Xanthocytophaga agilis: one gene and its partner. The protein of the gene in region 1 interacts with the protein of each later gene in a pairwise test. Links are inferred from orthologs where the notes say so. Each region holds a gene or a part of one and is shown in the gene's direction. Other genes may lie near its edges.

What was found.
Region 2: the proteins of QNI22_RS25055 (region 1) and priA interact in binary tests that used the Escherichia coli proteins (3 or more experiments, as listed by UniProt). The link is inferred for Xanthocytophaga agilis from one-to-one orthologs.

The regions. Positions count from the first base shown.
Region 1 is NZ_JASJOU010000010.1:61,426-76,791, forward strand. Bases 9,823-12,727 are described here. They hold QNI22_RS25055 (single-stranded DNA-binding protein), read left to right. Parts: upstream 9,823-10,989; coding sequence 10,990-11,466; downstream 11,467-12,727. Other genes in these bases: mutY (A/G-specific adenine glycosylase), read left to right, coding at 9,823-10,801; gldE (gliding motility-associated protein GldE), read left to right, coding at 11,603-12,727. Also shown: tuf (elongation factor Tu), read right to left, coding at 87-1,274; QNI22_RS25020 (ABC transporter ATP-binding protein), read right to left, coding at 1,882-3,678; gliding motility lipoprotein GldB, read right to left, coding at 3,760-4,743; QNI22_RS25030 (porin family protein), read left to right, coding at 4,969-5,634; QNI22_RS25035 (Rne/Rng family ribonuclease), read right to left, coding at 5,716-7,272; QNI22_RS25040 (tetratricopeptide repeat protein), read right to left, coding at 8,114-9,037; QNI22_RS25045 (HU family DNA-binding protein), read right to left, coding at 9,155-9,457; more of mutY, read left to right, coding at 9,746-9,822; more of gldE, read left to right, coding at 12,728-12,934; QNI22_RS25065 (ABC transporter ATP-binding protein), read right to left, coding at 13,305-15,092. UniProt on the Escherichia coli protein: Plays an important role in DNA replication, recombination and repair. Binds to ssDNA and to an array of partner proteins to recruit them to their sites of action during DNA metabolism. Acts as a sliding platform that migrates on DNA via reptation.
Region 2 is NZ_JASJOU010000002.1:310,935-326,543, forward strand. The notes cover bases 8,045-11,192. They hold priA (replication restart helicase PriA), read left to right. Parts: upstream 8,045-8,426; coding sequence 8,427-10,958; downstream 10,959-11,192. Other genes in these bases: QNI22_RS08110 (Hsp20/alpha crystallin family protein), read left to right, coding at 8,045-8,192; QNI22_RS08120 (hypothetical protein), read left to right, coding at 11,095-11,192. Outside these bases: QNI22_RS08075 (AraC family transcriptional regulator), read left to right, coding at 1-466; QNI22_RS08080 (hypothetical protein), read left to right, coding at 516-1,553; QNI22_RS08085 (hypothetical protein), read left to right, coding at 1,510-3,723; QNI22_RS08090 (lysophospholipid acyltransferase family protein), read right to left, coding at 3,766-4,629; QNI22_RS08095 (geranylgeranylglycerol-phosphate geranylgeranyltransferase), read right to left, coding at 4,764-5,690; QNI22_RS08100 (GNAT family N-acetyltransferase), read right to left, coding at 5,796-6,308; menB (1,4-dihydroxy-2-naphthoyl-CoA synthase), read right to left, coding at 6,576-7,400; more of QNI22_RS08110, read left to right, coding at 7,800-8,044; more of QNI22_RS08120, read left to right, coding at 11,193-11,397; QNI22_RS08125 (glycosyltransferase), read left to right, coding at 11,511-12,899; QNI22_RS08130 (class I SAM-dependent methyltransferase), read left to right, coding at 12,918-13,643; QNI22_RS08135 (hypothetical protein), read left to right, coding at 13,798-15,291.

The DNA.
Region 1 (15,366 bases):
TTCTTTTTTTTATGCTTTTCTAAAAGAAGAGAAATAAAAATGCCTTCTCAAAAGATATGAGAAGGCATTCCAATCAAATCAATTAATTAGTCTAAGATTTCAGTTACCTGACCAGCACCTACGGTACGTCCACCTTCACGAATTGCGAAACGAAGACCTTTCTCCATAGCGATGGTATTGATCAACTGTACTTCAATAGTAATATTATCACCAGGCATAACCATTTCTACGTTTTCTGGAAGCTTAATCTCACCAGTTACGTCAGTTGTACGGAAGTAGAACTGAGGACGGTATTTATTAAAGAATGGAGTGTGACGTCCACCTTCTTCTTTGCTCAGGATATAAACTTCAGCTTTAAATTTAGCATGCGGCTTCACGCTACCTGGCTTACAAATAACCATACCACGACGGATTTGATCTTTATCGACACCACGCAACAACAAACCTACGTTATCACCAGCCTCACCACGATCCAACAATTTGCGGAACATCTCAACACCTGTAACGGTAGACTTCAGGTTTTCAGCACCCATACCTAAGATGTCAACAGCATCACCTACGTTAACTACGCCACGCTCAATACGACCAGTAGCAACTGTACCACGACCTGTGATAGTAAATACGTCTTCTACAGACATCAACAATGGTTGATCAACCAAACGAACAGGAAGAGGAATCCAAGAATCTACAGAATCCATCAGTTCTTCGATAGTTTTAACCCACTGAGGATCGCCATTCAATCCACCAAGAGCAGAACCACGAATAACAGGCGTATTATCTCCATCAAATTTATAGAAGCTCAACAATTCACGAACTTCCATCTCAACCAACTCCAACAACTCAGGATCGTCTACCAAGTCAACTTTATTCATAAACACTACCAACTGAGGTACACCTACCTGACGAGCCAAAAGAATGTGCTCTTTTGTTTGAGGCATTGGACCATCTGTAGCAGCAACCACAAGAATAGCACCATCCATCTGAGCAGCACCTGTAACCATGTTCTTCACATAGTCAGCGTGACCTGGACAGTCAACGTGTGCATAATGGCGCTTATCTGTTTGATATTCTACGTGAGCTGTATTAATAGTGATACCACGTTCTTTTTCTTCAGGAGCATTATCAATAGAAGAGAAATCTCTTTTTTCTGCCAACCCTTTATTAGCCAACACTGTAGTTATAGCAGCAGTCAAAGTAGTTTTACCGTGGTCTACGTGACCGATGGTACCAACGTTTACGTGGGGTTTGGAACGGTCAAACGTTTCTTTTGCCATGTTTGAAAATCCTCGTTTTAAGTTATGTGATAAAAGTATAATTAAATAAAAAATTGTACTTAACAGAGCCGACGATGGGATTTGAACCCACGACCTCTTCCTTACCAAGGAAGTGCTCTACCCCTGAGCTACGACGGCCTAAGTCAATTTAAATTAAATGCTAAAAAGTTAGCACCCTGACCATAAAAGAAAAAGCAGAAAGTAAACTACCTTCTACTTTTCCTAGAGCGGGAGACGGGGCTCGAACCCGCCACCTATAGCTTGGAAGGCTATCGCTCTACCAAATGAGCTACTCCCGCTTAAACAATCCCTGAATAAATCTCGAATGAAAACCTTACATTACTTCACTCACCATATCAACTCATTCAGCATTGATTGAGTGGGGGCGGATGGATTCGAACCACCGAAGACATAAGTCAGCAGATTTACAGTCTGCCCCATTTGGCCACTCTGGTACACCCCCTTGTTTGCGTCCCTTGCGAAAGGGAATGCAAAAGTAGCGACTTTTTCTTTACAGGCAAATTTTTCTCAAAAAAAAAGTGAAAAATTTTCAAAAAGTTACCCACATCAGGTCTCAAAAGAAATCAAAAATCTAAAAATCAATAACTTATGAGATTTCAAATTGAAGGCGCAATAAATTGCTATAAATTCCATTTTCCTTGTCTGAAAGATCATCATGAGTTCCTTGCTCTTGAATAAGACCATCACTAAGAACATAAATATAATCTACTTTCCGGATAGTAGCTAAACGGTGTGCGATGATGATCGTAGTACGATCTTTCATCAATTCATCTAAGGCATCTTGTACTAGTCGTTCACTTTCGGCATCTAATGAGCTTGTAGCCTCATCCAGAATTAAGATTTCTGGATCCTTAAGGATAGCTCTGGCAATGGCAATACGTTGTCGTTGTCCTCCAGATAACTTTACTCCTCTCTCTCCTACAATTGTACTAAAGCCTTCAGGAAACTTTTCGACAAACTCCAGAGCATTTGCCTTGCGTGCAGCGGCTTTAATCTCATCTAAAGTAGCCAGCGGCTTTCCATAGGATATATTCTCAGCTATGCTACCACCAAACAACAAAACATCTTGAGGAACAATACCAATATGCTTGCGTAGTTCTTTTAATTCTAGAGCTTCAATATTAATCCCACTAACCAATATATTTCCAACAGAAGGCTGATAATATCTCAGCAAAAGAGAAGTAATTGTTGATTTCCCTGAACCACTATGTCCAACCAGAGCAATTTTCTGACCATTACGAATTTGTATATTAATCCCTTTGAGAACCTCGATATCCGGACGAGTAGGATAGCTAAAATGCACATTTGAAAATGCAATATCTCCGACTTGTTTTAAAGTTTCTTTTTCAGGAAAACTTGTCTCTTCATTTTCTTGTCCGAGTAATTCTCTGATACGTTCTGATGCGCCTATAGTCTTTTGTAGTTGTGAATAGATTTCACCTAAGCCTGCAACAGAAGCTCCGACAAATCCGGTAAATAAAGTAAAACTGATAAGATCACCAGCCGTAATAATTCTTTGAGAATACAAAGTAGCAGCATACCATATCACTCCAACAATCCCGCCTAATACCACGAAAATAATAAAAGAAACAAGTAAACCTCTGTACTTTGCACCATTTAAAGCATTCTGAATTACTTTCGCCAAAGCATTTGAATAACGATTTGTTTCATACACTTCATTGGTATAGGCCTTCACAGTATGTACTCCCTGAAGGGTTTCCATAACAATTGTATTAGCATATGCCAGACTATCCTGCGTTCTTTTAGAAAGTTTTCGTATATATCTCCCGAAGATTATTGCACCAATAACAATTATTGGGAAAGTAGCCAACATAAAAAGCGTCAGCTTGGGATAAAAGACGAGTAATAATAAAATACCGACAACTAATGTGATTGCTTGTCTTAGAAATTCAGCCAATGTAAAAGAAAGCACATCCTGCAGTTGCTGTACATCAGAAGTTATTCTGCTGGTCAATTCGCCTACTCTTCGTTCTTCAAAAAAAGGTATAGATAAATGAACCAGCTTATCATACAGCGCAACTCGTATATCCCGTAACGATTTTTCACTAACATTAGCAAAAGTTCTTATTCTTAGAAATGCAAAAATTGCATTTAGTAGCAATATACCCATTAAAGCAATAGTCACCTGGTTAATGGAATATCCACCTGCTTTGTTGTCAGCTGCATCAACTAATTTTCCTGCGAGTAATGGGAAGCCTAATGTAGCTAATGCGGATAATGCTAAACTTATTAATCCTACAATAAGATATCCTCTGTAAGGTCTTACAAACTTGAAAATCTCCAAAAAACTTTGTATACCAGCTTTATTAACTTTCCTTTTTTTGTCTTCCTCTAAGATATCATCTCTATTACCACGTGCCATTTTTCAAATAATTTTTTATAAAACAACTACAACATTAATTTCTTATCCCCAATGTTTCTCTTATTTCAAGCTGACAGTTATCTATTCTCCTTTAAATTTTGACTTCATAAAAATATTTTGTGAATCAGGATTACTTAGTAAAGAAGATAATGTTACTTCAGAATTTTCATCCAAATATTTCTTCACGATCTGCCATCCTAGCCATCTTCCTATTGCACCTGGACAATCTGTCCCAATTTCTGCTGTATAAGGACGATCACCTATGTATTTCACCTTCTTGAAATGATTTGTTTCATATAAAAGCTTCTCTTTTACAAAATGCGCCCAGATCACATTTTTGTGCTCTTCAGCATCCTTCAATTGTTTTTCAGTGTAAAAAATAATCAGACTGTCTGGTGTTTCTGGCATTACTTCATGCGTGAACTCCAACTTCTTAGCCGCAATAATCATTTCATTTAAAAGAGACTTATCTTCTGTATTTGTAACAATAAATTTTTCTGCCAATACACTCATTATGGAGGGTACTAATGCCTCCAATGTATATTTCTTCAGTAAAAAGTTAGGTACACTAGGCACGAATGTAGCCTTTTCTCCTGCATAGAAATCCAGGCTGATTACTATCAAACTATCTGAAACAGATAAAGCTGCTGCATCTCTTGAAAAATGTCCTAACCCAGAAATTACAGTTTTGACTTTAGGCGGCTTAAAATCCGGATAAAGTTTCTGTACTTGACTAAATGCTTCCGCAAATTGTGTCTTTACTTCTCCCAAATCGCCGGCATTCTTATTTAGTTCGTTATAAAATTTCTGAAAAGCAGGATTAGTTACTGTCTGATAAATCCGATCAACAAGAACAGAATCTGGCATATCTGTCTCTGACAAGAAAAATATCTCCTTCAGGTTCCTGTTTTTATCCAAAAAATGCTGAATTTCTGCCCTTGTCTTAAGATTTATCATTTCTGCGTCAAGTCGTTCAATTACAATGGGAGAAACTTCCTTCGATGTACATGCAGCAAGCAAGAACAATACAGCAATTATACTTTTTAGCAATTTTCTGTCGTTCATTTCAGTGATAAGACGATTTATGAGTAATAAAATTTTATGATTTTGTGGTGGGAATATGTAAACTTGCAGCTAACTGATTGACATAAAGAGATAAACAATTGTGCAACAAGCTATTCAGTTGTATAGGTCTGGAGTCTAAGTAAACTATAAAATTCTTTCAAATTAAAGTAGTATCTTTTTCTAAACAAAACCCGCTTTATAATAAGCTAGAAAACGTACAAAATTATGAAAAAAATTGCATTACTTTTTTTCGCCGCTTTTTTGTCTGTGCAGGCATTCTCTCAGGTAAAATTGGGCTTTAAATTCTCACCAGCTGTTGCATTTAATTCTGCTGTTACGGAACGCGATTATGATGTAGTAGGTAAAAATGGTTCTGGTTTGCGTTTTAGTGCAGGTCCTGTTATGGATTTTTTCTTTGCTGATAACTATGCATTCCATACGGGATTATGGTATACTGTAAAACGTTCTGGTATAGAAGGAACTGTAAAAGGAACAAACCTTTCCAGTGTATATAATATGCAATATTTACAAGTGCCTTTAGCTCTAAAGTTTTTTACCAATGAAATTGCTACGGATATGAAAATTTACTTCCTGATAGGAGGAACTCTTGACGCTAAATTGGCAGAGAAACCTTTAGATAAACCTACAAACTATATCTATAACTCTGTGAATGGAAAAAATGCCTTTCGCCCTGCTGATGCCGGATTGTTATTGGGAGCAGGTAGTGAACTTATAATGGGAACAAATACAGCTGTATTCTTTGGTTTGAGTTATAATCGTGGTCTTGTAAATGCATTAGGTAATAATGTAAAAAATGGCAGTGATCGCGTAAATGATTTTGTAAAGGTTCGTAATAGTATGTTTTCTCTTGATCTAGGAGTTAAGTTTTAAAATTCTGGCCTATCTGGCATCTAGTATTATAAAAAAAGCATTGTGTTTAAACACAATGCTTTTTTTATAATACTAGTCAGCTTATGGTATGATTTCTATTTCGTCACCAAATTTATTTACAAACTTATATTCGGTAATTCCTAAAGAAGAATCTTTAACGATCTTAATCCATGTTTTGTAACGGAAAAACCATTTCATTCGTCTGGAAGGAAGTCCGTTTGTAAAATAAGCATGTAGATAAGGGTGAACTGTAAGAATAATGTGCTTTTCATTCTGTCGTGTGATAATGTATTCCAAATTGCTTTCAATCTGGTCTGTCAATAGAATGGTTGGCCCCACTTTACCAGTACCACCACAAGTAGGGCAGGTCTCACCTGTAGAAATGTGAAGCTCCGGCCTTACTCGTTGACGTGTTATCTGCATTACACCAAACTTTGTCAAAGGCAGAATCGTAAACTTAGATCGGTCGCTTTGCATTTCTTCTTTCATTTTCTCATAAATCAGGCGTTTGTTTTCCGCCTTTTTCATATCAATGAAATCAATAGAAATGATCCCTCCCATATCGCGTACCCTTAGTTGCCGGGCGATTTCTTTTACAGCTTCAATGTTAGTATTGACAGCTGTAGCTTCCTGGTCAGCTTCAGTGTTGGAGCGACTACCACTGTTCACATCTATCACATGCATCGCTTCTGTATGCTCAATAATGAGATAGCCTCCACCTGGTAGACTTACCGACCGACCAAAGATTGACTTTAATTGTTTTTCAATCCCAAACTGCTCAAATATCTTATTTTTGCCACTGTAAAGTTTTACAATCTTTTCTTTGTCAGGTGCAATAGTATGAATGTAGGAACGTATATCTTCATAAGCATCCTTATCATCCACTGTGATACTATCAAAACTTTCGTTGAGCATATCCCGCAGCATAGAAGAAGCTCGATTCATCTCTCCGATTATTTTTTCACGGGGTTTAGCTTCCCGTAATAACTTCATCCCATTCTCCCATTTCTCCATCAAATTCTGTAAGTCACGATCCAGTTCTGCCACTTCCTTACTTTCGGCCACTGTACGCACAATGATGCCAAAGTTTTGTGGTTTTATGGAATTCAGCAAACGAGCTAATCGTTGACGCTCCTGCTTATTCGTGATCTTCTTAGAAATATTAACAGAATTGGAAAATGGTACCAATACAATGTATCTACCCGCCAAAGACAACTCACAGGAGAGTCGCGGGCCTTTGGTTGAAATTGGCTCTTTTACGACCTGCACCAGAATAGGTGCGTTCTTAGTAAGTACCTGCGAAATTTTACCAAACTTGTCAATTTCAGCCTCTAGTTGTACACCATTTAAACGTGTACCATTGATACGCTTTGCAATGACATCTTGTGTTAGTTTGTGCAATGAAGAAAAGTTTGGACCTAAATCCTGATAATGCAGGAAAGCATCCTTTTCATGTCCAATGTCTACAAAGGCAGCATTTGAACCTGGCGATATTTTACGCACAGTGCCCAAATAGATATCACCTACTGTAAACTGGTTTTCGCTCTCTTCAATATGGTACTCTACAATTCGTTTGTCTCTTAAAAGAGCTATCCTCCCACCTTTTGCAGTGGAATTGATAACTAATTCGTTACTCAACGTTGTAATTTTTTTGAATGACCAATGCGACTCACTGTCAGTAATAAACGAACAGAAAATCGGTACAGAATAATACCGTAGAGTAAACTAATGTACGCGGAAAACAATTAACTCTGATGGCGATATGGGGATTTAGACGGCCACTGAAAGAGTTTACTGTAACTAATTTTGTCAGAATATGAAAACATACATGTAAAACACCAGTAGTATATGACTATTTCCTCTTATAAGGATAGATTTAGAAATATGTACTGTGTTTTTAATTTTTTCGAATACTAGATCTGTCCTGATAAACTGTTCAAACCAAACTTTAACAAATTAACATTCTGTAAAATTTCTTCTCAGGAGCAGACGCGGCAGTTTGTATACGCGCCAATTTACCTTTACAAAATATCGAGTTATTAACTTTATTAAGTTAGTATACTGATTGACAGATCAATTTAGGCAATCAAAGGCTAAAACCCTTATAATTAAACTATTTTGGAGTTTATCTGATAACCTGATGAATGCGTTTTGTCTGCTATGATCTATATTTTTATTTATCCAGATCAATAAAGCAGTATTATTTTCCTGACGTACAATTATATAATCTTACTGGTATATTTAGAAAAGTCCGAAACAAGACTTCCCGATAACTATGTAGCTAACGGGAAGTCCTGTGAAGAATTACTTCTTCTTATGTCTGTTTTTTCTAAGGCGTTTTTTTCTTTTGTGTGTAGCAATCTTGTGTCTCTTTCTTTTTTTTCCGCAGGGCATAATTGTAAAATATTTTAAAGTGAATAAATATGATAAAAGATCTTCAATATTGTATAGAATCCGATATCCTAAAAATCAACAGATATTAATTAGTTGCTTCCAGTTCTTTTAAATACTCATCAGCAGCATTTAATATCATTACATCATCTGTACCAGCCTTAGCTTCTTCTAAAAATTGTCTGGCACTAGCTTTGTCTCCCAATTCTGCATAACTTATTCCTAAGTATAATTTAGCCTGCAGATTTACAGGATTATTCTTTAAAACTTCTTTGAATCGCTCAACAGCCTTATCATATTGGCCTGAACGAATAGAAAGCAATCCTAAATTGAACAATGCCTGTTCGTTTTTTGGGTCTTCGGCAATCACTTCTCTCAACATCGCAATCGCCTGCATAGGAGAAGCAGAGTTAGCATATGTAACAGCCATTTTAGCTTTTGCATTCAGTTGTTTTGGATTTTTATCCAGAACTTTCTGATAATATCCCCGAGCCTTCTCTCCATAGATCTCTACCTTTTCGGCATCTGTCACAAAAAAGAATGCATCGTAACATGCATCAGCAGCACTTAGCAGATTTTCCTCAGAAGGCTCCAATCCAACGATCAACTCACGATATACTGCAACACTATCAAAAATCATTGCTTTTCGATATATGCCAGCTAAAGAATCCGCAAAAATAATCTTTTTTTCTTTATCCGTGCTATTTTTATATTGATTTGTCAGATTTTTTATAGCACTCGCCTGTTCTGCTGATAATGACTGACTATGTGAAGACTCAGTAGTCACAGCCTCGGCTTGCTGTCCTGTTGGCTTATTATCTATTTTCTTGTCTTTGTCACTTACAATTACTTTGGGTAAACTATACAACACTCCTATAGCAAGAAGAGCAACAACAATCGAAATAATCTGAGATTTCTTCATAACATATAATATATAACCGACGACAAAGTTGGTAATCATTCCTGACAATACCAATGCATCTTGTTCGTGTCTAATAAAAAAATGCCACATACTCATTGTAACGCAAATCAGTGTTACAATGAGTATGTGGCTATACGGTAATGAGTCTAGTTTGCCGTAGTATTTATAAACTTAAAATATAAAAGTAAGCCGAAAAATCTCTTCAGATTAGTTAGCCGATACTTTTATCTTTTTACTAGTCTTAATCTGCTCAACAAAATCTTTAGCAGGCTTGAATGATGGAACGAAATGTTCATCAATGATCATAGCTGTGTTTTTAGAGATGTTGCGAGCTACTTTCTTGGCTCTTTTCTTATTTACAAAGCTACCAAAACCACGGATATAGATATTTTCACCTTCAGCCATTGAGTTTTTCACAACGGAGATGAAAGATTCTACTGCTTGGGCGATGTCAGCCTTGTCAATACCGGTTTTTTCGGCGATTTCTGTAATTACTTCTGCTTTTGTCACTGTGATAAACTGGTTAAGAGTTTGCACTATTTATAGATTCATTCACGATTTAGGTTGTATCAAACGTTGCAAAATTAACATATTGTATGGTATAATAAAAATTATATCCTGTTTATAATCATTTAATTTTGAGGCAAATACTACATCACTTCTATTACAATTACCTCTCACCTAAATATATACTTATTTTACAGGAAAAGTAAATCACAGACTACGATCTTTAACGATTTTGAACAATTTTAGGCTTTTATTCATTATAACGAAAAAGGACTTTAATTATTTTTATCATTGATTAACCAAGACACATTTGCTTCGCGCCTTATTGAATGGTATGAATACCACAAACGAGACCTTCCTTGGCGTCACACAAACGACCCATATCACATATGGTTGTCAGAAATCATTCTGCAGCAAACCCGAGTGAAACAGGGGCTGCCTTATTATCAGAATTTTGTAAAAGCTTTTCCAACTATATTCGATTTAGCAGCGGCACCAGAACAGGAAGTATTACGACTATGGCAGGGTCTGGGTTATTACTCTCGGGCAAGAAATATGCAGGAAACTGCTAAAGCCATTGTAAATCAACAGAATGGGTCATTCCCTAATTCATATATCGCTTTAGTAAAACTAAAAGGGATTGGTCCCTACACAGCAGCAGCCATCGCTTCTTTTGCTTTCAAAGAATCCGTAGCGGTATTAGATGGTAATGTGTTCAGGGTGCTGGCTCGATTATATGGTCTGGAAACAGATATCGCTACCAGCAAAGCTAAAACCCTATTTTCAACACTGGCCAACCAACTTATTTCTTCAGATAGCCCGGATTTGTATAATCAGGCTATCATGGAGTTTGGAGCTATTCAGTGTACACATTCTTCTCCGGATTGTTTACTATGTCCTTTTCAACAGGAATGTGAAGCATTTCTCACAGGACGTCAAAACATCCTTCCTATAAAAAGTAAAAAAACCGTTATAAAAAATCGTTTCTTTCATTACATAGTTTTTCATGTTCAGAACCGCATTGCAATGCGCCTGAGAGGGAGTAAAGACATTTGGCAGGGATTGTACGATTTTTGGTTGAGTGAAAACGACAGTATTCTAGACACAGATGAATTGGTAAAACAACTTGATCTGGATTTATCTGATACCATCTATACCATCAAAGCACCTGAAAAAGCATACACACATTTATTAAGCCATCAACGTATTGAAGCCCGATTCTGGCATATACAATTAGAGGAAGTACCACAATCACAAGAAGGTCTGACATTCTATACACTTGAAGAAGTAGAACAACTTCCTAAACCTATTTTAATAAATAAGTATTTGAGTGAACATTTTTTTTAGCTAGTTTTAATAGAATAAGGCTACAAAAAACAATAAAGTCAATTTTTATATTTTGAAGTTGTTTAGGATAAGTAATAAAGGCTCCAAAAGCTTCTTTAATAATTATCCTAAATAACTTCTTTTTCTTTTCTGGTTTTCTTTATTGTTTTGTCATTGCATTTTCATTAAACCAAATTAATCGTATTGACATGGCGAGTTACAACAAAATCACATTAATCGGCAATGTAGGTCGTGACCCTGAAATCCGTCAGCTAAGTCCCGATCGTAAAGTAGTTAACTTTTCTATTGCTGTTAATGATGCATACACAGATCGGAATGGTGTAAGACATGAGAAAACAGAGTGGTTTAGAATCGAGTTCTGGAATCAAAAAGCAGATGTCGTTGAAAAGTATGTACGCAAAGGCACTCAGATATTTGTAGAAGGAAAACTTAGTGTACGCACCTATCAAGATAAAGATGGCAAAGATCGTTATTCTTTAGATGTATTAGGTACTGATTTTACGCTGCTAGGCTCCCGTGAAGGAGGTGACCAGGGAGGTTCTGGATATTCTTCCGGTGGTAATTCATCTGGTTCTGGAAATACGTATACGCCACAGGCAACAACAAAAGAAATAGATCCTCCCCTACCTCCAGCAGGTGATGGCGATGATGATTTGCCCTTCTAAGTATTAAATAGTTTGTAAAAGACCGATTGTAGCCTCATATTTATTACAAATACTCATCAACAAGTATGCTGGATATACTGTGTTCAGAATACATTTGACTATTTCATTCATTTCTACAAACGTATTTTTTACATCTTTGGAAAATAATACAGATACAGACGATCCTTTATCGTATGGGGTGTTTGCTTTCAATATAGCAGGCACCTTATCTGCTTTTTATATATCTATATTTGTTTTACTAATACTTTTCCTGTTTCTTTCCTCCCTCTTCTCAACTGTCGAGACATTATTTTCGTCGCAGACAAACTCAAATCAAAAAAACGATCTTAGACCTTCACTTAGCCTTCCTCCTTTTATTAATCATCTCTTTAGTAAGTCTAAACACCTTCTGGCTGTTTTACTCCTTGCAAACTATTTGCTAACAATAGCTATTACTATTTTAATTATTTATGCGGTCTGGTATACACAGAGTTCATACGAGATTGGTTTGTTGGCCAAAATAGTACTGATTTTTATTATAAGTTTTGTTGTCATATTTTTTGAAGAAGTATTACCCAAAATTTACAAATGGAATGCCTCTCCAGTAGACAAGGCAACCTCTTATATTATTCTTTTAGCCTGTTGTCTGCTATTTCCATTTGTATGGCTATTACTGAAAATAACACATTATATAGAGGCTTCGCTTCATAAAAAGGGATATAAGATATCTGCAGATGAACTTACTCATGTACTGGAAACCGATACTTCTTCAACTACAGAAAATGAAAAGCAGTTTCTACAGGGAATTGTAAACTTCAGTACAATTGCCTCAAAACAAATCATGCGTCCTCGTCTTGACATTACAGCATTTCCGATGGAACTGGATTTTCATGAACTTATGGACAAGATAAACAAGTCAGGTTACTCTAGGATCCCTATATATAATGACACTATTGATGAGATTGCAGGCATTTTATACATTAAAGATCTGTTGCCTTATCTAGATAAGGATGAATACTTTAATTGGAAACATTTTCTTCGTACACCGTACTTTATTACAGAAAACAAACGAATAGATGACTTACTATATGACTTTCAGATCCGTCGTGTTCATATAGCTATAGTTGTAGATGAATATGGTGGTACATCAGGACTTATTACTATGGAAGACATCATTGAAGAGATTCTGGGAGATATTCAGGATGAATTTGATGAAGAAGAAAAATCTTTCACTCAAATTGACACAAACACCTATGTTTTTGAAAGCAAAACTCTTCTGAATGACTTTTTTAAAATCCTGGAGATAGATTCAGAAATTTTTGATGAAGTCCGGGGAGACAGTGAGTCATTGGGAGGATTATTGCTGGAGCTATTTACTCGACTACCTCAAACAGGAGAAAAAATACGGTATAAGGACTGGACATTTTCGGTTCTTTCGGCAGACACAAAACGAATCAAACGTGTCAAAGTCACTATTGAGTCCACATAGTTTGGTCCATTCTGAAATAGTTTAACAATCACATAAATCATCTCAAATTATAGCTAGAGACTTGCCTCCTTAGTCAACATGTACTGGATTCAAGGCAAGATGTTTAATTGATCGCAAAAGTTTTGTTGCGGTGAATTATATGCAAAAAATATTTTGCGGTGAGTTACACCCATGAGAAAAAATGATCGGAGTTCCGATTAAAATAAAATCTCCAGTGAATACAACTCAATTTGCTTATTGATTGAACAGATTACTTTACCACTGTTAAAAAATAGTTTGCCGTGAACTATACGCAAACTAAAAATCTTCACTAAAAGAAGTTACTTCTTTTAGTGAAGATTTGGGATAACTTTTATGTATATAAAGTAAATTATACTTCTTCCGTCTGCAATTGTTTCTCATAGAGTTCTTTATATACACCATTCTGTTGAATCAAAGATTCGTGAGTCCCCTGTTCAACAATTTGCCCTTCGTCCAGTACAATAATTTTGTCTGCTAGTTTAGCAGATGAGACCCGATGTGAAATAATCACAGAAGTACGTCCTTTCATGATACGACTCAGACTATGTAAAATTGCATTTTCGGTTTTTGTATCTACTGCAGATAACGCATCATCCAGAATTAGCAGGCGTGGTTCACGTACGATGGCTCGAGCAATAGAAACACGTTGTTTTTGTCCACCAGAAAGAGTAATTCCTCTTTCGCCTACCCGTGTATCAAAACCTTCCGGAAAACGAACGATATTTTCGTATAAGTCGGCATCTTTGGCTGCCTGTATAATCTGCTCTTCCGTTACGGCATCTTCTTCCAGACCAAAGCGGATATTGTTGCGAATGGAATCCGAGAACAGAAACACATCCTGAGGGACAAAACCAATTTGCCCACGTAGTGAAGGAAGGCTATATTCCCGGATATCGACGCCATCTACTCGTATCTGTCCCTGAGTAACGTCATACATACGGCAGAGCAACATTGCTATTGTACTCTTTCCTGAACCAGTAGTTCCCAACAAGGCTATCGACTGGCCTTCTCCTACCTCAAAAGATACATTATCCAGCGCCACAATACCTGAATCCGGATACACAAAGCGAACATTGTCAAAGGTTACTGTTCCCTGAATAGGCTTCACAATATTCTTTTCTGATACAATATCGGTTTTGGTTTGTAGAAACTCGTTGATACGTTGTTGAGAAGCCGCTGCACGCACAATCATACTGGTAGTAAAGCCAAGTGATGCAATAGGCCAGGTCAACTGGTACACATACATAATAAATTCTGCTATATTACCTGCTGTCAAGGAACCTGAAATCACTTCCCGCCCGCCAATGTAGATGGTAAGAATTGTGCTTAGTCCCACTAGAGCCATAATCAGGGGATAGAAAAAGGCATCTATAGTAGTTAGTCTCAGAGATTTTGCTTTGTAATCATTGGCAGCATCCGTGAACTGTTCGGCAGAATGACTTTCCCGTACAAAAGATTTTAATACACGAATACCTGAAAAAGCTTCCTGAACGAATGTAGACAATTTAGATAGCTGAGCTTGAATACGTTCAGAGCGTCTTTCTACAGCTTCATTAACAAAATAAATACTGACTACCAAGAAAGGAAAAGGGAGCAACACATATAAGGTTAGTTTCGCATTGACAGAAAGCATATAGCCCACAACCAGAATCACTAAGGTAACCATATTAAGCAGATACATGATGGCGGGCCCCAGGTACATACGTACCCGGCTCACATCTTCAGAAATACGTGCCATCAGATCCCCTGTGTTGTTGCGACGATAAAAACTAAGCGGAAGTGTCTGATAATGCATATAGATCTCATTTTTGAGATCATATTCTATCAGTCTTGACATAACAATAATCGTTTGGCGCATAAAGAACAGAAAAATCCCCTTTATGACAGCCATTACCAGAATAACCACTCCATACATCAGAATGCTTTTGGCGAACACTTCAAGAATATGCTCCTGCGCCTGAGTGCCCTGAAGCAAAAAATACTGGTCTATCGTTTCTTTTACCAGATCAAAAGCATAGCGTACTACCTGAGCAGGAACTACCGCAAATAAATTGGAAATAATTGTAAACAGTGTACCCAATAAGAGATGCCATTTGTATTTAATGAGGTACTTGTTCAGATAGGCTAGGTGTTTCACGTTGTTTTTTGATGTTTTGCGTTTGTAATATATTGGTAGTTAAGAAGCTAAAAAGCCAGTTGTTAATCTACCTGATAAGACCTCTGATAAAGTAAGAAGCAAAATTTCTCATTTTCTGTTCCTTTTATCAAATTAATAAACTTCAATCCTTGGTTCAGACATTTTTTCGTACCTTTGCGCCTGCAATTTCCGGATTATCTTTATAAAAAGCATTTTCGGAGATCGATATCCTAAAAATAAAATAAGACCTGATCATAGTGATGACGTATTTAGT
Region 2 (15,609 bases), on another replicon or contig:
CGAATGGCAACAAGGTAAAAGTTTTGCTATCTCATTTAAGGCTGCGCTTTTAAAAGCTTCACTACAGGACATAAGCCGATTACACCTGGATGCGTTGATTCCTGAATACCTGAAACTGATTGAAACAATGAAGCTGGAACCCACTTTTTCGAGCAAAGTAAAAATTGCATCTCTGAATATGGCTAAACCAGAATTACCTGCTCTGGAAAAAATAGCCGATGTGTTCAATCTCACTCCCAGAACATTACAACGTCGGTTAAGTACTGAACAGACAACCTTCAGACAGATCATAGACGATCTGAAAAAACAAATTTCGTATATGTTGCTTCAACATAATCGCTTTTCCGTTGCAGATGTATCTTACGTTTTAGGATATTCGGAGCCAGCTGCTTTTATTCATTCATTTAAAAAATGGTATGGTAATTCACCAGAAAAGGTCCGGACACGTCTGGCTGTATCAGCCTAATCTTTCTCAGAAAAGATAGTATTTTTGCTGGCGATCCATTTGTCAATATATGCGAAGCCGGTACCATACAATAGTTCTAGTAACCATTCTCTTATTCCTGTTACAATCCTGCTCATCAGAGCATAAACCCCATGCTTCGTTTTATTACTGGAAAAGCACTTTCAGACTATCTAAAACAGACAGCAGCTATCTGGCTCAGTTGCAGGTAAAACAGATCAATGTAAAGTTTTTTGATGTGGACTGGAATTTTGAAGCAGGCAAGGCTCTACCTGTAGCAGAGATCCGGTTCACAGAACAAGTTCCAAATGGATTATCTATTATTCCGACTATTTTCATTACCAACCGCACTATGGTCCAGATTCCTGTCAGTCAGGTTTCGGACTTGGCCACTAAGATTACAACAAAAATTCGTTCTATAGCCGATAGTAATCATCTTTCCATAAAAGAGATTCAATTAGATTGTGACTGGTCTGAAAAATCCCGTGAGAAGTTTTTTTTACTGGCATCTCTGGTAAAGAAAAACATTGCCAGACAATCCATACAGATCTCTGCCACCATTCGACTTCATCAGTTAAAGTACACAGGTCGGGCAGGCATTCCACCAGTAGATAAAGGTATATTGATGTTTTACAACATGGGTTCTCTGGATGGCAGAGGAACAGACAACTCCATTCTGGATCTGACTATAGCCCGCCAGTATCTGCGCCGACTCAAAGATTACCCACTGCCACTGGATATAGCCTTACCTATCTACCAGTGGGTTGTTTTACAGCGAGAAGGTCAGGTAATAAACCTCCTCACCAACGTGTCAATAGAGGCATTGCATGATACACTTCATTTTGAACCGATTACACAAAAAAAATTCCGAGTCAGAGAAAGCCATTATTTTCATTCCCTGTATCTTTATCGCGGAGATGAGTTACGTCTGGAAGAGATCTCTTTATCTCAGTTGCAAGAGTCAGCTGATCTGTTAAACCCTATTGTTAACCAATCTGAACCACACATATTATTTTATTATCTTGATGAAAAAAACCTCACTCGCTATGCGCCTGAAGAGCTTCAAAAAGTGGTCAATCGCTTTCATTAGTCTGTTTTTGTGTATGTATCCCTATCAGGATCTGGAAAGCTGTGCAGATGGCGACTGGGATGGATGGACGCTATCCCGATTCTTTAACCCAGAGCTTACCAATCAACCATTCTTTGAACCTTTGTATTTCTCCTTTGATCGCCTGTACGATGATTCATGGGAAGAAAGTCCTGCTTTCCGCAGAAGCGAAAACCTGGCAGACTGGACTACATTGACAGAAAATAAAGCAAAAACAAATGATATTGAAAATCTGGTATATAAAGCTTCCAGGAAAGAAATTCAGGCTATAAAAACCTATTTATCAAATCCTGCTACTCCTTTGAGTGCTACACTTCAAAACAATTCAATGGTTAAATACCTGGTTCAGAAGAAAGATGCAGCAACAGTAGACTATCTCATTTTTGCTAAAACCTGTGAGCCCTTTGCCCTTGAAGGAGATGACTGGACAGTGGAAACTAAGCAGGTAAATCCCCAAATAATTAAACTAATCTCTAAAGCGGAACAAACCTATCAGACAGAACAAAATCCGTTTCTAAAACTACGTTATGCTTACCAGGCAATACGATTGGCACATTATGTACGTTCGTATGCCAAAGCCATCAGTCTTTATGATAAACTGGTAGCCCCATTAAATACAGAGAGTCCGATCAAATACTGGGCATTGGGACATAAGGCGGGCGCAATACGCCGTTCGGGTCAGAATAATGCACTGGCAGCCTATTTATTCTCCGTTGTATTTGACAAATCAGAAAGTAAACGCATCAACTCCTACTATAGCTTCTCCATTACCAATGATGCAGACTGGCAAAAAGTATTGTCCATGTGCAAAAGTAATCATGAGAAAGCTACACTGCATTTTCTGCGTGCTATTCAGCCTGATAATCTGAAGCTCGAGGAGATGAAAAATATCTATATTCTGGACCCAACATCTGAATACCTGGATATTTTGCTGGTGCGGGAAATCAATAAATATGAAGTGAAGAAGAGTATGAAGAGTGAAGATCTGAATACATTTGAGAAAGGGTCTGCTGGATTAAAAGCCTTTATCTTTAAAGTGGTAAGCGAAGGCAAGAACAAGAATAAAGCACTATGGACACTGGCTCTGGGCTATACAGATTATCTGGCAGGTAACGCAGCAGAAGCACGCAAAACATTTGCACAACTTCCGGCCAGCAGTCAGACCAAAGAAGTAAAACAACAGATAGAAACCTTTGAACTGATGATTCAGTTAGCTGAGCTTCAGAAGATTGATGCTGTCAGCGAAGAACGTCTTTATCAGGCTATCAAGAAAACAAAGTCTGAGGCTTTACAGAGCCTTATGGTTGGTGTATTTGCCAGACTGTATAAAAAACAAGGTGAGGCAGCTAAAGAATTTCTTTCAACTAATGATCTCTATACCTTACGCACATCACCCAATGCCCAGTTGATTGAACAGTTGCTATCTTTTACAGATAAAGCAAACAAAACAACGTACGAAAAAGAATTGCTGGCAAAAATTGATAAGACAACACCCAAAGATGTATTGCTTGAAATGAAAGCAACCTTTTTGTTACGTGCAGACAAACTGGATGAAGCCGAACAGATCTTTAGCAAGCTCACCTATAAGTATGAAGATATTGAAGGCATTCCTACTCAGGATCAGCTTAAAGATTGTCATGAATGTGTAGAAGGTTCATCTGAACACTTTTCCAAATTACAACTGATACAGCAAATCAAAGCCTTGAAAAAACAGGCAGCAGATACAGACAAAGCCAAAGCACTGGATGCCACTTATAAGTTAGGTACGATCTATTATAATACAACCTATTTTGGATTTGCATGGAGAGCCATGGATTATTATCGACCTTATGGAATTCCATCTGTTTCGGCAGATGATTACACAGATTGCAGCCATGCACTGGACTACTATTCAAAAGCAGCCGAGTTAGCTAAACAAGTAGGAAATAAAGAACTGGCAGCTAAAAGTTTATTTATGGCGGCAAAATGTGAACAAAATAACTATTACCTGTATAAAGCACCCAAACCAGATAGTTATTATGAAGGGCTTCCACCTAGCTATGCTCCTGCTGATCGCAAATACTTTACACAACTCAAACAGCAGTATGCAGCTACTCAGTTTTATAGCAAAGCACGTCAGGAATGTTTTTATTTAAATCATTTTACACGTTAGCAATTAAAAAGGCTCCTGGGTTCAGGAGCCTTTTTAATTATTCTAAATTTGTTCTTTTTTTGTCAAGGCAGGTCGTTTATACTTCCATCGAGCATGTGACCATAACCACTGATCCGGATACAACTGAATATCTCTTTCTACTTTCCGTACATAGTCTTCAATCAATTGCTCTGACGTAGTCTCTGATAAATCTTCCGAGATTACTTCAAACCAGGTTTCATAGTATCCTCTTTTTACACGCCGCATCCCTGTATATAGCACTGGATAATTGGTTCGTTTGGCAATTCCTGCTACTCCGGTAAAAAAAGGTGTATCCTGATGTAAAAATGTAGTCCAGTATGCCTGTTCCGGAAAAGGTGTTTGATCTGCTACCATCGCAATGATGCGTGTGATGTTTTTACGCTTCACCAGTTCTCTTGCCACTTGCCTCATCTCTACTGGATGAGGCCCGAACCGACTACGAATCTTCAACATCAACTGATCAAAAGAAGCAGTAGTAAGTTCTTTGTACACAGCATCCACATCAAAACCTAACGTTACGCCATTCCCAGCAAGAAGCCATTCCCAATTACCCAGATGCGAGGTCATGACAACAATCGATTGCCCTTTCTTCAAATAATTGGTAGCAATTTCCTGATTGGTTATCCTGATTCTTTTTTGGAGATCCTTTTTTGAGATACTGAGCAACTTCAAGGATTCAACAGCAATATCTGCCAGATTTCTATAAAAATTCTTAGCAATCTGCTCTCGTTCTTTCTCGGTTTTATCAGGAAAAGAAAGACGTAGATTCTTCTCTACGACGTCTCTCCTGTATCGGATCACATAATAAGCCAGAAACCGGATTATATCTGCCACCCCATACAAAATCCACAGAGGAAGCTTTGCAAATAACTCCAGTAAATACATGAAAGAAAATGTTTCGCAATAGAATTAAATAAACGGCAGCAAAGGTAGTAAATATACAATAGCCCTGGTGCAAAAATTAGTTATCAGCCTGGGTAAGGTATAAACACATTTAATAACAACCAAGACCCATTTCTTCACACAAATACCATACTCACAACTCCTACCACAGAGATAAGTTTACAAATCTGGCTCAGATACCCAAAATCGCTTCTGGTATCAGCCCGAACCAGTTGCCGGACGAACCATAACATAGGCAAAAGAATAAACAGACTGAAATACCAGATCAGGCGTTCGGGAAGAAATGGAGCAAAAGAATATAAAGTGATTAGAAAGGTCAGTATCAGAAAATAAAGAAAGAGTTTGGTACGACGTATTCCCCATACGATAGGTAATGTGCGACAACCAAAAGTAGCATCTCCCCTTACATCTTCCATGTCCTTGATAATCTCACGAATCAATGTAATAAAAAATGCAAAGACTGAATATGTATACACATATAGTCTATTTTGAGGATTATAAAGAACAACTACCCATAATGTGGCAGCGGTTAGCAATGCCACTATAAAATTGCCAATAAAGGGAAGTCTTTTTAACTGATTGGAATAGAGCCATAATAAAAAAGCGGCAATAAAATTAACCAGACCAATACGCAATCCAATCAGTGTACCAATTCCAATTCCCAGAAAGTTCAGAAACGAGTGAGCAAAAATAGCCTGTCGCCTACTCATAATCCTACCTACAACTACCCTGCGAGGTTTATTAATGGTATCAATCTTTATATCATAGTAATCATTGATAATATATCCGGCAGCGGCAATACATATTGTGGAGAACGCCAAGCCTAATAAATGTAAATCAATAAGATGATTCCACCACTCGCCCTTTGGACCTACCAGACAAACACGAACCAGATATTGCGTTAGTGCAACAATCATCAGATTAGGAAATCGGATAAGTCGCAATAACGCTCTTAGAATAATCTGTCGGCTTCTTCGTTTTTTACGTAGCTGTACCACAAAAGTCTGGTTGGATTGATGCATACGAAGGTAAGAGGGATTCATTCTAATTACAAACCCCTTGAAATAATGTTAGTTCCATTATTAGTTTATAAAAAAAAGAGCCCATGTATGAATATACACAGGCTCTTCTTTTTGGTATAGAGACTCTTAGTAAAGTTCCTTATACATAACAAAATCATTCATCCAGAAATCTCCGATTGGAGTATTTTCTTCCCGCGCCTGCTGATATCCACATCGTTCATAAAAACGAACGGCAGGATTATAACGGTTGACATTCATTTCCAGCATGCGAGCTCCCCGGTTTTTTACTTCCTTCTCAAGATGCCCTACCAATGTACGTCCATATTTTTGTCCCTGAAAGTCTGGATGAATATGCAACTTATGCACTTTATATACTCTTTCTTTGTCTTCTCTTAAACTATAGGAAGCATATCCGACAGCTGCATCTGCAACATATAATATCAGAAAAGTATGTCCTTGATCCCGTATCTGTTTTTCTACAGCTGTTGCAGTATAAATCTCTTCATACATGTAGTCAATTTGTGCCTTGGAAAGTATTTCCCGATAAGTAGGTTCCCAGGTAGCTTTAGCTATAGATAAAACATCTGAGATCTCATTTTGGGTAACTTCTTTGATAAGCACACTTGTATCTGTAAGCATATACATCAATTATTCCAGGGATGAACACATTATATTGACAGGTATTAATATACTTCACTTTCCATTCGTAACCTGTACTACTCTAGTATTTCTACGCCGTCTTTCAATTACAAGATATTATTTTTTTCGTAAAAAATAGTTCTAAAATAATAATCTTTTAATCAGATATAGTCTGATTTTAGTAGAAGAGTCATCATTTTAAGGCCCATTACTTAGAAAAAGCATTGATTTTCAATATTATACCCTTTCTAAGTTTTACAACTGGACTTAAGGGAATTTTGGATATTTTGAAAAATCCGGTTTACGTTTTTCTAGAAAAGCTTGTTTTCCTTCTTTTGCCTCATCTGACAGATAGTATAGCAATGTTGCATTTCCTGCCAACTCCTGAATACCTGCCTGACCATCAAGTTCAGCATTAAAGGAAGCTTTTAGCATGCGTAGGGCAATAGGCGATTTTTCAAGTATCTTCTCACACCACTCTACAGTTGTTTCTTCCAGTTTTTCCAAAGGAACTACTTTATTCACCAGACCCATATCCAGTGCTTCCTGTGCATTGTACTGATCGCACAGGAACCAGATTTCGCGTGCTTTTTTCTGTCCAACAATACGTGCCAGATATGAAGCACCAAAACCACCATCAAAACTTCCTACCTTAGGACCGGTCTGCCCAAAACGAGCATTTTCAGCAGCAATTGACAAGTCACATACTACATGTAGAACATGTCCACCTCCGATAGCATATCCTGCAACCATAGCAATGACAGGCTTAGGAATAGAACGGATCAACTTTTGCAGATCCAATACATTTAACCGGGCTACCCCATCTTTACCTACATATCCTCCATGTCCGCGAACACTCTGATCACCACCACTACAAAAAGCATCCGGCCCCTCTCCTGTCAATATAATTACCCCAATCCGATCATCGTAACGGGAATGCGTCATAGCATCAATCATTTCGATTACAGTCAGCGGTGTAAATGCATTCCGTTTATGGGGACGATTAATGGTTATCTTTCCGATGCCATTATAATACTCAAACTTAATTTCCTCGTAATCCTTAATTTTTTCCCATGCAAATGTTGAAGCCATTATCCAAAGAGTTTAGGTTTAAAAGATAGTATCCGAATGCAATATGAAATACCAAGCCAGTAAGTTCAGCAAGCGGGCAAAATTAATGGCCTACAAGTGCATTTGCAAATAAGTTTGCTAAGGATTATTCTGCTACGAGTCCTGGTGTTTACCTGATTATCTGCGTAGAGCTGGGTAAAAACAACTACATTTTTACCCTATCTATAGAATACACAAAAAATAAAAGCGACTTTTTGACATATTCAGGTACGATTTTTCCACACAACGTAGCCAATTTGACATATGTATACTTGATTGTATGCATACTACAGGCATTAAAACTGGTCGGTATATAATTTGTAGATCCTAATTATACAAAACTTGTAATGTATTTTGTTTCATACATAAAAACAGGCAACTATGAAAAATGATTTGAAAGAGTATGTTAACCAGATTAACTGGTTAAATACAATTACCGGAGGAGTTAGTATGACTGCTATTCAGGTTGCGCATGATGCTGAGAAATTAGTAATCAGTTTATCTGCCCCTGGAGTAGATCCTGAGTCTTTTCATATATTCGTAAATAATGATAAACTGACTATTCACTCCTTCCTGCCGGAGATGTTTGATAAATTTATTGAAGAGGAAGAAGAGGACGAACCTGTACCTATGTTTCAACGGATCTTTGATATACCAAACTTTGTAGATAGCAGTCATATTCAAGCTGTATACAGTCATGGTCAGTTGCAGGTGCTCCTTCCATTTAAAGATAGAGATGAAGCTCCCCGGCGTATTGATATAGATATTTTATAATCACTACAATTTAAAGGCATACATGACGTTTTAGATATACTTATTAGTGTCTGTTTGCGTCAAGCACTTTAATTGTATAAAGAAAATGGAAGCGACCTATCGCTTCTTTTTTTTTTGTACCTTCGTCCTCCCGTTTTGTATATGTTCATGGGTTTTGTGTTTATCGAAGGCCTGTCATTATCTCAAAGAATAGTATAGCAGCAAGCCCCAACCTTCAATTGATTAAAAAAATTTGTGTCGTCATCTGATAACGAAATAAACGAGTCTGCTTCGCTTTCTTTAGGGCTTTTTCCTGAAGTAGTTACCCTGTTTGTGGATGTGATTGTACCACTTCCACTGCCCAACCTGCTTACCTATAGAGTTCCAGCTATCATGAATGATATGATACAGGTTGGCGCACGGGTTATTGTTCAATTAGGTACCCGCCGTATCCTAACAGCTATTGTAGCACGTGTGCACCAGGATCCACCAAAGAAATATATTGCCAAGCCTTTGCTTGAGCTTCTGGATGAGGCACCTATGGTTACTATCTATCAGTTGGAGTTGTTTCGATGGGTAGCAGATTATTATATGTGTCATATCGGAGAGGTGATGAATGCAGCATTACCTTCCGGATTAAAGATTAATAGTGAATCTAAATTACAATATAATCCAGAGTTTGATGTCAACACTCCTCTTACAGAAACAGAAGGAAAGCTACTGGAAGCTGTTCAGGAGAAAAACTCTTTATCTACAGATGAAGCAGCCCGGCTTCTGGGTCAGAAGGATATCTATCCTATTATTAAATCCTTAAGCAAAAAAGGAGCTGTACTGGTATATGAAGAGGTAAAGGAAAAATATACTCCCAAAATCGTCAAGAAGATTCGTCTGACCCGCGATTATGAAGATTGGGAGCCTTTAAAGGATCTGATTGATGAACTGGAAGATCGCAAGCAGTACAAACAGGTTGGTGTATTGATGAAATACCTGGCCCGCGTACCTGTGATGCAGAACCGTATAGCCAATGCCGATGGATTGGAAAAATCTGTCCTTGTTAAGGATGACATCTCTGAATCTGCCCTAAAAACACTGTTAAAGAAGAATGTTTTTGAAGAATTTGAGATAATCATTTCCCGTTTTGCAGATGTACCCTATTCAGGAGATGATGTCCAGCTTTCTGAGTCCCAGCAACTGGCTACTGAAAAGATTATGTCGTATTTTAAGACAAAAGATACGGTATTGCTGCATGGAATTACAGGAAGTGGAAAAACGGCTGTATATATCAACCTCATTCAGAAAGTACTGGCTTCTGGTTCTCAGGTATTATACCTTTTACCGGAAATTGCTCTAACCACTCAGATTGTATCCCGTTTGCGAAAAGTATTTGGGGACCAAATGGGCATTTATCATTCTAAATTCTCTGATAATGAACGTGTCGAAGTGTGGAGAGGGGTACTGTCTGGTAAGTTCAATTTTGTCATTGGAGTTCGATCTGCAATATTCCTACCCTTTGATAACCTGGGACTCATTGTAGTAGATGAAGAACATGAAAGTTCCTATAAACAATATGATCCTGCTCCCCGATACAATGCACGGGATCTGGCCCTGGTTGTAGCCAGACTTCAGCAAGCTAAGGTATTGATGGGCTCAGCCACTCCGTCGTTTGAATCGTTTTACAATGCCAAACAAGGCAGATATGGGTATGTAAAACTTACTCAACGTTTTCGGGAGGCACAACTTCCGGAAATTTCTCTAGTCAATATCAGGATAGAACGTAAACAGAAAAAACTAAAACACAATTTTTCAGATACACTGTTGACATCCTTAAAAGACAATATTACAAAAGGAGAACAAAGCATCTTGTTTCAGAATCGTCGTGGATATGCCCCTTATGTAATGTGTGAAGACTGCGGGTGGATACCTCATTGCCACCAATGCAATGTTAGTCTTACCTATCATCAGCATACGCAGGAAATGCGTTGTCACTATTGCGGGTTTACAGAGCAAATGTCTCATCAATGCCCTGTCTGTGGATCTACTCGTATTAAAACAATGGGTTATGGTACTGAAAAGATAGAGGATGAACTAAAATTATTGCTTCCTCAGGCCCGGACTGCTCGCATGGATCTGGATACGACACGTCAGAAAAACGCTATTCAGAATATTGTACAAGCATTTGAAGCAGGTGAGACAGATATTCTTATAGGAACACAAATGCTAAGTAAAGGGCTTGACTTTGACAAAGTTAGCTTTGTAGGCATATTTGATGCCGATCACATCATTCATTTTCCGGACTTTCGTGCCCATGAACGAGCGTTTCAACTCCTTACTCAGGTGGCAGGTCGTGCAGGTCGCCGGAATACACAGGGCCGTGTACTGATTCAAACAGGCAACCCAGAACTGTTTGTAATTGAGAAAATTCTGCAAAATGACTATGAAGGATTATACGAAAAAGAAATACCTGAACGGCAAAAATTTAATTACCCTCCATTTACACGTCTGATTCGTCTGATTATTAAACATGAAGATGAAATTACAGCAGAAGAGGCTGCTCAGACACTGGCAAATGGATTGAGGGAAAAGATGGGTAGCCGTGTACTTGGTCCAGAACCGCCTTTGGTTAATAGGATACGAAATCAGTTCCTGAAAGATATTCTGATTAAGCTTGAGAAGGATAATATAAACCTGCGCCTGATTAAAGAACAGATTCGAGAAGAGATTCAAAAAATCCTAACTACAAAGCAGTTTAAACAAACCACTGTTGTGATTGATGTAGATCCTATGTAATTTCGCATTTTTCACTGAGATCTTGCTTATTTGAAGAGATATATTATCGCTTCTTCCATCTGTTAGTATGTTACGAGATACGAAAATTCTATTTATTCTAATACTATTAGTTCTTAGTAGTGTAATATACTTATTTATGAATCCTCGGTATAAAGCAACTATTAATGAACTTCTAGATTTACGAAAACAACAATCCATAAAGCTTACTAATACACCTTATATACAAAAGAATATTGCACTTATAAAGACAAGTCCTTTTTATCAAGGTGATTCCCTCTGGATTGACTTTAATCGACGTCTACATAGCAATAAAATAACCATCAACAGCAAAATAGATTCTATTTATAATCAGCAAACCAAAATGGACTCTATTAATCAACAGGTAGTTGCCAAGAGATTACCAGCCCTTTATTTTATATATTTGTGCGCTTCAAAATAACTCCGACAATCTTTTCTAACAACACATAAATACATAGTATAGATTTACATCAAAAACCTTCATATACATTCCAAATGCAACTTTCGTCTATTAAAGAGGGTGTAATAACCCAAATGAATACAATTGCGCCCAAACGAAATACGTGGATAAAGCGGAACAAGTATTATTATAAGAACCTGGTTAAATTTCTAAAGTTTAATATTCCCGAAAATAGCAGAATTCTTGAAATAGGTTGTGGTACAGGTTATCTACTTAACGAGTTAAAGCCGAGTTATGGAGTAGGTATTGATATTTCGCCAGAAATGATACATATAGCTAAGGAGCAATTTCCTCAATATGACTTTCAGGTGATGGATGCAGAGCAAATTACACTAAAAGAGAAGTTTGACTTCATAATTATTTCCGATAGTATCGGATATTTTGAGGATGTTCAGAAAGCATTTTCCCAATTGCATTCTGTCTGCAACAAAGATACCCGTATTATTATCACCTATATCAATTTTATCTGGCTACCCTTACTAAGCCTGGCACAATGGTTAGGTTTAAAAATGCCGCAAAAACGTAGCAACTGGCTGGAAATAGAAGATATATCCAATTTACTCAAACTAACAGATTTTGATATTATTAAACACGGACGACGGTTTCTGTTACCCATTAATATCCCTATTATATCTTGGCTTTGCAACAATTACCTGGTGCATCTACCTTTCTTTAACTTATTTGGATTAAAGAAATTCATCATAGCACGTAGCATAGCTGAATATAATCAAAATCCTCAGCAAAAGAGTATAAGTGTAATTATTCCAGCCCGCAATGAGAAAGGCAATATTGAAGCAGCCTTACAACGGATGCCTCAAATGGGTAGTCATACGGAAGTAATATTTGTAGAAGGGAACTCAACAGATGATACCCTTGAAGAAATCAAACGAGTATGTGCAGCCTATTCATCCCTACTTGATGTAAAATATACAACTCAGGATGGTAAAGGCAAAGGTGATGCAGTGCGAAAAGGATTTGCAATGGCCTCAGGTGATATATTGGTGATACTGGATGCTGATCTTACAGTTCCTCCAGAGGATCTACCCAAATTTTACAATGCTATTGCATCTGGAAAGGGAGAATATATAAATGGGTCCCGATTAGTGTATCCCATGGAAGATGAAGCGATGAGAACACTAAACATAATGGGCAACAAGTTCTTTTCTATTATGTTTTCCTGGCTTCTTAACCAAAGATTAAAAGATACTTTATGTGGAACAAAGGTAATTTCGCAGGCCAACTATCAGAAGCTAATAGCCAACCGAAGCTACTTTGGCGATTTTGATCCTTTTGGCGATTTTGATCTTATATTTGGTTCTTCAAAATTAAATTTGAAAATAGTAGAAATCCCCATACGATATAAAGCACGTTCTTATGGAGAGACCAATATATCCAGATTTAAACATGGCTGGCTCCTTTTAAAAATGGTGGCATTTGCGATGAATAAAATTAAGTTTATATAAATTATTGTTCGAAAATTCATGGAACATATATTAGAAAAGCACAGACGTATTTGGGATGAAAAAAAGATTCTGCAAATAATCTACTCTGAATGGTATACTAAAATTATTAAAGACTTAGCCCAAACCCAAAAACCAACAGTAGAACTTGGAGCAGGAGGAGGAAACTTCAAACAATTTAAACCAGATGTTATAGCAGCTGATGTTGTTCCATTTGATTGGCTGGATATGGTGTTTGATGCACACCATATGCCTTTTAAAGATAATGAGCTAGGAAATATCGTTATGATAGATGTGTTACACCATCTGGATAATCCGGTTGCCTTTTTAAAAGAAGCCCAACGCGTTCTGGAGCCAGGTGGAAGATTAATCATGTTAGAGCCTTACCCATCGCTTTTTTCGCTCCCTATTTATCGTAAATTTCACCCAGAACCATTTATAATGGATGTTGATTATTTCCAAAAGAAAGAAACCAATGAAAAGGATCCATGGGACTCTAATCAGGCAATTCCTTACTTGTTGTTTTTTAAACATAGAGATACTTTCAAAAAAATATTTGGAGATCAGTTTCACCTAGCCTATAAGGAGCATCTCAGTTTTCTGTTATATCCTGCGTCTGGTGGATTCGAGAATAAATCTATGATTCCGGATTGGTCTATCCCAATGTTCCAATTCTTTGAGAAAGCTCTTACTCCTCTTAGATCTATTCTAGCATTCAGATGTTATGTCATCCTTGAAAAAAAATAAACACCCTTTACTAGTACAAAATCAATCATTAAGTATATATCAAAAGCTATTAGTAGTATTGGTGCCTTTATGCCTTTTTATATGTCATAGTTATATAAAAACTGCACAGGGTCCATACTATTTAGGTACTAATTCAGATCCTGACTATGTATACTTGATTAACAGTTTAAATCTGGCACAGTTTATTCCTCCTGGACATGTAGATCATCCTGGAACCCCTATTCAATGGATAGGAGCAGGAACAATTCGAATTGTTCATTTATTCGCAGAAAATAATTCTTTAGAAGAAGATGTACTAAAACATCCTGAATTTTATCTTACTACAATCAACTATGTATTATTGCTGATTACTATAATCTCCTTATGGCTTATTGGGAGCTTATTAAGCAATTTTATCGCTATAGAGTATAGTATATTCATTCAACTATCTTATTTTACATCACTGGAAAGCCTACATTCCATTACAAGAGTAACTCCTGAGCCTTTACTGGCTATTCTTTCTATGTGGATGATATATCTGATACTAAGGCTATATTATAAAGATGATGAAGGCATATATAAGAACTTTTATATCATTGGCTTTGCACTAATTGCCGGAACTGGTATTTCTACCAAGATTACATTTGCACCTTTTGCACTAATACCACTATTTATTTTATCTAATAGAGTCAATAAAATCTATTATTGTATTCTTTCCGGCCTTATAGGTCTTACATTATCTATCCCTGTCATCTTCTCCCGAAATTATTTTATTAATTGGATAAAAGGACTCACAACGCGATCTGGCTCCTATGGATCCGGGCCTTCAGAAGTTATTAATACACATACATTTTTCGAGCACCTAGACCTTATAATAAAAAACGAAATCTCTCTGACAATATCCTATAGTCTACTCACACTTACCCTTTTAGCGATATTCTTTTCTTTTTTTGCAAAAAAGAAAGATAATAGGTATCCCAATAGATTATTGGTAAAGATTCTTTCAGGCTTATGGATTTCCTGTACTTTATTAATTCTTTTAGTAGCAAAGCATTATCAATCACGCTATTTACTTCCTTCATTTATACTATCAAACTGCATTCTGTCTTTTGTCTTTCTTTTCTGGAATAACAAGATACAACAGCTCTCTTACAAAAATACATACTATAAAACTTTACTCTTCCTTTTTTCTATTGGATTTATTGGCAATGCATACTTCCAGTTTTCATCACTTTATAATAGGCTTCAATCTGATAAAATTGCTCAGTTAGCATCTCAAGTATATCTGAAGGGATCTCCCTACAATCAATTACCTGTTGTATATTATTATCGGGCATCATCACCTGAGTTTGCACTACAATTTGCACTTTCCTATTCAGGTGTTGCCAAAATGAGATATCATACTAGCCTTTCGAAACTTTATACTAATGCCTATTCTTATAACATTTTTACAGGTGTTTACTATCATTGGTTGGACAAAGTTGATATTCTGGAAATTCTTTCCCAACAAGAAAAGGTTCTTTTCCAAGGCAGCCCTACTGACAATTATCTACCAATCCCATCCTCTGGCCAAGAAAAGTCAAATGTGCCAACGCCATTTCTGAAAGTATTGCATAATTCCAAAATAGAATCTGTTTACATAGCAGATAGTCTGGTCATTAAAAAATAAGACACCATAATTCCTGTATTCTTGGTATGTATACGTTTAGCAATGAATATGGAACGGGTTAGAAGAGAGATGTATTTGCACAGAACAAATTTGGACCATGCTCAAAAGCCAGTAATATAAAAACCAGCATGAAAAAATATATTTTATGCTAGTTTTCATTGCCTCCAATCTCTTTATCTTCAAGTAAACAAATCGCCTGTCTTTCTGTATCATCAACAATAGTAAGACAAACTACCTGATTCCTCATTTTTATTGGTGATACAAATCATTCATACTGTTTTAATTCCCTCCTACCTTGCAGGAAATAGTTAACAGTTA